2 linked regions of the Roseibium sp. Sym1 genome follow. Each later gene encodes a partner of the first gene's protein in a complex. Links are inferred from orthologs where the notes say so. Each region holds a gene or a part of one and is shown on either strand. Other genes may lie near its edges. The genes, in order: rpsG and tig.

The links.
Region 2: the proteins of rpsG (region 1) and tig are in contact, whole or in part, in a crystal structure (PDB 3GTY), measured with the Thermotoga maritima proteins. The link is inferred for Roseibium sp. Sym1 from one-to-one orthologs. Residues at the interface, in WP_004081843.1 of Thermotoga maritima: Lys34, Lys52, Lys55, Glu59, Arg62, Gln63, Glu66, Asn67, Lys69, Val71, Arg95, Ala109, Lys110, Lys111, Gly112, Arg113, Pro114, Glu117, Glu121, Ile124, Ala125, Tyr127, Asn128, Asn129, Thr130, Gly131, Lys135, Asp139, Arg142, Met143; in WP_004081061.1 of Thermotoga maritima: Glu122, Val124, Val129, Leu130, Tyr133, Glu188, Gly259, Ile262, Tyr263, Glu266, Ser270, Glu273, Gln274, Glu277, Arg308, Gln311, Ile312, Ser315, Tyr316, Glu325, Arg329, Arg336, Leu363, Phe366, Trp367, Arg373, Leu377, Arg381, Leu384, Glu387.

The regions. Positions count from the first base shown.
Region 1 is NZ_CP114786.1:4,523,669-4,526,963, forward strand. What follows is about bases 45-3,022. They hold rpsG (30S ribosomal protein S7), read left to right. Parts: upstream 45-1,287; coding sequence 1,288-1,758; downstream 1,759-3,022. Other genes in these bases: O6760_RS20615 (regulator), read left to right, coding at 45-231; rpsL (30S ribosomal protein S12), read left to right, coding at 904-1,275; fusA (elongation factor G), read left to right, coding at 1,784-3,022. Also shown: more of O6760_RS20615, read left to right, coding at 1-44; more of fusA, read left to right, coding at 3,023-3,295.
Region 2 is NZ_CP114786.1:4,706,876-4,710,155, forward strand. Bases 318-3,280 are described here. They hold tig (trigger factor), read left to right. Parts: upstream 318-1,105; coding sequence 1,106-2,455; downstream 2,456-3,280. Other genes in these bases: O6760_RS21515 (NAD(P)H-hydrate dehydratase), read left to right, coding at 318-661; O6760_RS21530 (ATP-dependent Clp protease proteolytic subunit), read left to right, coding at 2,659-3,280. Outside these bases: more of O6760_RS21515, read left to right, coding at 1-317. UniProt on the Bacillus subtilis protein: Involved in protein export. Acts as a chaperone by maintaining the newly synthesized protein in an open conformation. Functions as a peptidyl-prolyl cis-trans isomerase.

The sequences.
Region 1 (3,295 bases):
AATGAGGACGCGTCTCCCGAGGACGCGATCACCATTCACGCGCTGCTGACGGCGCCGGATGACGACGACGCAGTCCGCAAGACACTTGAATCACTGTCCGCGCAGGGCTTTGCCGAAGCGGAACTCGATCAGATCGGCGTCATGGACGGCGAGCCGGACGACCCCGTCTATGAGGGCGCCTATCAGGACGCCCTTTCCGGCAACGTGGCCATCGTGACCTTCACCGCCTGACGGCGGGGCAGGACCGGAAATGATCCTGTAAAAGCGTCGCGCCGGGAGAGGGGCAGACCTGCGGAAACGGCATGGCGGCGCCTTGGGGGCTGCATGTGTCGTGCGCCGTGCGGCGCGGACCTGGAATCAGGCCGTGATTTCAAGGCGGAAACCGGGTCTCCGTTTCTTGCGGTTCGTTTGAATCGCCCCGATTTGACTCATTGGATTCAGACTTGATTCAGAAATTCGGCGAGGTGCCGAATCCGGCCGCGAAAGAAAATTACAAAAACGCGCCGTAAATTGCATGCCGGCAGGCCGTATCTGCCGGAAATCATTCCGGAAATTCGGGCGGGGCAGGGGCGCGGCGCAGAAACGCGGTTTTTTCTACAAAGCACTTGACGCAATGGGTGCATATGAGTAGTTTCCGCGCATCCCAAGGGCAGGCGGTAAGAGTGAACCGTCCCGCGCTAACCAAGGCGCAGGACCCAATCCTCTTAAACGCTGCCGGGTTACATAGGCGAATACGCGTCGATTGCATGACCGCGGGGCAACTCGTGGTCCTCTGGTTTTTCGCAGCGCCTGCCGCTCATTTTGAGCGCGCGGGCGCGATTCTGCATGTCCATACGACTTGCAGGGTCAGCGGGGACTGCAGTTGCATACGAATTTTTGGATGGACAAGGTAAAGGGCAAAGAATGCCGACCATCAACCAGTTGATCCGCAAGCCGCGGAAAGATCCGCCGAAGCGGAACAAGGTGCCGGCCATGGAGGCCTGCCCCCAGAAGCGTGGTGTTTGCACCCGCGTTTACACGACGACGCCGAAGAAGCCGAACTCGGCTCTGCGTAAGGTGGCCAAGATCCGCCTGACCAACGGCTTCGAAGTCATTGGCTACATCCCGGGTGAAGGTCACAACCTTCAGGAACACTCGGTGGTGATGATCCGCGGCGGCCGCGTGAAGGATTTGCCGGGTGTGCGCTACCACATCATCCGTGGTGTGCTCGATACCCAGGGCGTCAAGGATCGTAAGCAGCGCCGTTCGAAATACGGCGCCAAGCGGCCGAAGTAAGGAGCACGTAAGATGTCCCGTCGTCACCGCGCTGAAAAACGCGAAATCAACCCGGATCCGAAATTCGGGGACGTTGTCGTCACAAAGTTCATGAACTCGATCATGTATGACGGCAAGAAATCCGCCGCCGAGCGCATCGTCTACGGTGCATTCGACGTCGTCGAGAACAAGGCGCGCGAGAACCCGATCGAGGTGTTCCACGCTGCTCTTGAGAACGTTATGCCGCAAGTGGAAGTGCGCTCCCGCCGTGTTGGTGGTGCGACCTACCAGGTGCCGGTCGAGGTTCGGAACGAGCGCCGTCAGGCACTCGCGATCCGCTGGCTGATCGCCGCTGCGCGCAACCGTAACGAAACCACGATGATCGATCGCCTGTCCGGTGAGCTGCTCGATGCGGCAAACAACCGTGGCACCGCGGTCAAGAAGCGCGAAGACACGCACCGGATGGCCGACGCCAACCGTGCGTTCTCGCACTATCGCTGGTAATTTGTGACTTCGAAGGGCTGACGCTATGTCGCGCACGCATAAAATCGAGGACTACCGCAACTTCGGCATCATGGCTCACATCGATGCCGGCAAGACCACGACCACCGAGCGGATCCTCTACTACACCGGCAAGAGCCACAAGATCGGCGAAGTTCATGACGGCGCAGCCACCATGGACTGGATGGAGCAGGAGCAGGAGCGTGGCATCACGATCACCTCTGCTGCAACCACCGCTTTCTGGAAAGAAAAGCGTCTGAACATCATCGACACCCCGGGCCACGTCGACTTCACCATTGAAGTTGAGCGTTCCCTGCGCGTGCTCGACGGTGCCGTCGCCCTTCTGGATGCAAACGCCGGCGTTGAGCCGCAGACCGAGACTGTCTGGCGCCAGGCCGACAAGTATCACGTTCCGCGGATGATCTTCGTCAACAAGATGGACAAGCTTGGCGCCGATTTCGATCGCTGCGTCGAGATGATCCGCAAGCGTCTCGGCTGCACTCCGCTGGTTATGCAGCTGAATGTGGGCGCCGAGAACGACTTTGCAGGTGTCATCGACCTTCTGGAAATGAAGGCGCTGATCTGGCAGTCCGAGAACCTGGGCGCTGCCTGGGACGTCGTCGACATTCCGGCCGACCAGGTTGACCGTGCCCAGGAAGCACGCGACGCCCTGATCGAAACCGTTGTCGAGATCGACGAAGCCGCCATGGAAGCCTACCTGGAAGGTGAAGAGCCCTCCATGGAGACGATCAAGAAACTGATCCGCAAGGGCACCATCAACAACGACTTCGTTCCGGTGTTCTGCGGTTCCGCCTTCAAGAACAAGGGTGTCCAGCCGCTGCTCGACGCCGTGGTCGACTACCTGCCGAGCCCGGTCGAAGTTCCGGACATCAAGGGCATCGATCCGAAGACCGAAGCGGAAATTTCCCGCAAGTCTTCCGACGAAGAGCCGCTTGGCCTGCTGGCATTCAAGATTGCCAACGACCCGTTCGTCGGTTCGCTGACATTCTGCCGCATCTATTCCGGTGTCCTGAACAAGGGCGTGTCCCTGCTCAACACCGTGAAGGACAAGCGCGAGCGCGTCGGCCGGATGATGCAGATGCACTCCAACTCCCGTGAAGACATCGACGTGGCCTATGCCGGCGACATCGTTGCCATCGCAGGCCTGAAGGACACCACGACCGGCGACACCCTGTGTGACCCGCTGAAGCCGGTGATCCTGGAGCGCATGGAATTCCCGGAGCCGGTCATCGAGATCGCTGTCGAGCCGAAGACCAAGGGCGACCAGGAAAAGATGGGCCTCGCGCTCAACCGCCTGGCAGCCGAAGACCCGTCCTTCCGCGTGAAGACGGACGAGGAATCCGGTCAGACCATCATCGCCGGCATGGGCGAACTGCACCTGGACATCATCGTCGACCGCATGAAGCGTGAATTCAAGGTCGAGGCGAATATCGGTGCGCCGCAGGTGGCATACCGCGAAACCATCACCAAGGTTGCCGAAGTGGATTACACCCACAAGAAGCAGTCCGGTGGTTCCGGC
Region 2 (3,280 bases), 180 kb from region 1 along the record:
GGACGCGGTGATGGTCAATGCCTGTCACCTGACGGCCGTCATGCTGAAAAAGCTGGCGGGAGAGGACGCGATCGCGAACCTGCTGGGAGACGCGCGCCTGAACGCGATTCTGATCGGGCCGGGCTTTGGCATTGGGGAAAGGACCCGTGCCGCAGTCGGGGACATCCTGAAGGCGGGGCGGGCGACGGTGCTTGATGCGGACGCACTGACAAGTTTTGCCGATTGCCCGGAAACCTTGTTCGAATGGATCAGGGGAAACGGCTCACCTGTCATTCTGACGCCGCACGAAGGTGAATTCGCGCGGCTGTTTGCCGGGCTGGAAGGCGGAAAGCTTGAGCGCGCACGCGCGGCGGCCGCCAAGTCCGGTGCAATTGTCATTCTCAAGGGACCGGACACGGTCATCGCCGCGCCGGATGGCCGGGCGGCGATCAACCGCAACGCGCCGCCCTGGCTGGCAACCGCAGGGTCAGGCGATGTGTTGGCCGGCATTGCGGCAGGTCTGCTCGCACAGGGCGTGCCGGGCTTTGACGCGGCCGCCCAGGCGGTCTGGCTGCACGGGGAAGCCGGCCTGGAAGCGGGACCGGGCCTGACCGCGGAAGACCTTGCGCCGGCGCTGAAACCGGCGATCCGCGCGCTTGTGGAGAAAACCGGGCAGGGCTGAGGTGAGCGCCCGCTTTTTCCTTTGACGGGAAAATCAGCGGTGCTATAGAGGCCCCGCTTCAAACGCGGGGCGCCCAAAGCCTGCGCGATGCGGATGTGGTGAAATTGGTAGACACGCCAGATTTAGGTTCTGGTGCCGCAAGGCGTGGGGGTTCAAGTCCCTCCATCCGCACCATGCTTTTTGAGCTACCTGAGAAGGTTGAACGGAAGTTGGTTGAGCCGCTCATGAGCCGCGTTTTCTCCCGCAAATCCCCGCTCTCCCCTTGACACTTCAAGGTCCAAGCTTTATCGCGCTCCCATCGTGCGTCTCGGACTCTGTTCGGGGCGATGCATGGCCGTTTGAACGCTCCTGTCAAAAGGGGAGTGCAGGCAATGCGGCACACGGGATTTTAAAAACGAAACCTCCGGGGCGGATTGCCGCTCGGGATCGAGGACGACAAAACCCATGCAGGTAACCGAAACCCTTTCCGAGGGCCTCAAGCGCGAGCTGAAAATCGACATTCCGGCTGGTGATCTCGCCGCCAAGCTCGACGATTACATGGCCGACCTGAAATCCAAGGCCAACATCAAGGGCTTCCGCCCGGGCAAGGTTCCGCTCGGCCATCTGAAGAAGATGTATGGCCGCCAGGCCATGGCCGAGATCCTGTCGAACACCATCCAGGAAACCACCCAGAAGGCCGTTGAAGAGCGCTCCGAGCGCCCGGCTCTGACCCCGGAAATCGATCTGCCGGAAGAAGACGCCGAGAAGATCATGGCCGGTGACGCCGACCTGTCCTTCAAGATGACCTACGATGTTCTGCCCGAGTTCGAAATCGTCGATTTCGCCGGCATCGAGATCGAGCGTCCGGTGGTCGAGATCGACGAAAGCGAAGTCGACGAGCAGGTCGCCGAAATCGCCAAGAACAACACCCCGTTCGATGCCAAGAAAGGCAAGGCCAAGGATGGCGACCGGGTGACCATGTCCTATCTCGGCAAGATCGACGGTGAGCCGTTCGAGGGCGGTGCCGACGAGAACGGCATGCTGGTGCTCGGTTCCGGCCAGTTCATCCCGGGCTTCGAAGAGCAGCTCGTCGGCGTCAAGGCCGGCGACGAGAAGGTCGTCGAAGTCAGCTTCCCGGAAGACTACCCGGCAGCTCACCTGGCGGGCAAGGCGGCGACGTTCGACGTCGTGGTCAAGGAAGTCGCCGCTCCGGGTGAAGCCAAGATCGACGACGAGTTCGCCAAGGGCCTCGGCCTTGAGTCGCTCGACAAGCTGAAGGAAATCGTCCGCGGCCAGATCGAGGGCCAGTTCGGCCAGATGACCCGCCAGCGCGTCAAGCGCCAGCTTCTGGACAAGCTGGACGAGCATTACTCGTTCGATCTTCCCGAAAAGCTGCTGGACAGCGAATTCGATGTGGTCTGGCGCCAGGTCGAAGAGGACATGAAGCGCAACGAGAAGACCTTCGAGGACGAGGACACCACGGAAGAAGAGGCGAAGGCGGAATACCGCAAGATCGCCGAGCGCCGTGTCCGTCTCGGCCTTGTTCTCTCCGAGATCGGCGAGAAGAACGAGATCCAGGTCACCGACGAGGAACTGCAGCGCGCGCTCTATGATCGTGTCCGCCAGTTCCCGGGCCAGGAGCAGCAGGTGTTCGAATTCTACAAGAACAACCAGCAGGCCCTGGCGAGCCTGCGTGCGCCGATCTACGAGGAAAAGGTCGTCGACTACATGCTCGAGCTCGCCAAGGTGACCGACAAGACGGTGACCAAGGACGAGCTGGAGAAGCTGGTTGCAGAGGACGAGGAAGAAGCCTGACCGGTTTTCTCCCCGTCATCCCCAGATGCGGCGCTTGCTTTAACCTTGCATTCACGCCGCATCTGCCATGACTTTGCGTTGAGGGCGACATCCCATATATACGGGGTGTCGCTTTTTTCGAGTCAGGCCCAGATTCGATGCGCTTCTAGGCCTGTTTCCTGTCCGGTGACCGCCGGGCAACATCTCAAGCATATGGATGAGGTATGAAGGATCCTGTCGATATCTACATGAACACTCTCGTGCCGATGGTTGTCGAACAGACAAACCGGGGCGAGCGGGCCTTCGATATCTACTCGCGCCTGCTGAAGGAGCGCATCATCTTCATGACCGGTCCGGTCGAAGATCACGTGGCCACCCTGATCAGCGCCCAGCTTCTCTATCTGGAGGCTGAGAACCCGAGCAAGGAAATCGCGATCTACATCAACTCCCCGGGCGGACTCGTCACGTCCGGGCTGGCGATCTATGATACGATGCAGTTCATTCGGCCCGCCGTGTCGACGCTGTGCATCGGCCAGGCTGCGTCCATGGGCTCCTTGCTCCTGGCGGCCGGCGAGAAGGACATGCGCTTCATTCTGCCGAACGCGCGCGTGATGGTGCACCAGCCGTCCGGCGGGTTCCGCGGCCAGGCCGCCGACATCATGCTGCATGCCCAGGAAATCCTGGCCATGAAGCGGCGGCTGAATGACATTTATGTCAAGCATACCGGACAAAGCCTGGATCAGGTCGAAGAGGCGCTCGAGCGCGACAACTTCATGACCGCGGAGCGTGCCAAGGAGTTCGGTATTGTTGACAAGGTCATTTCTGACCGCATGACGCTTGGCGCTG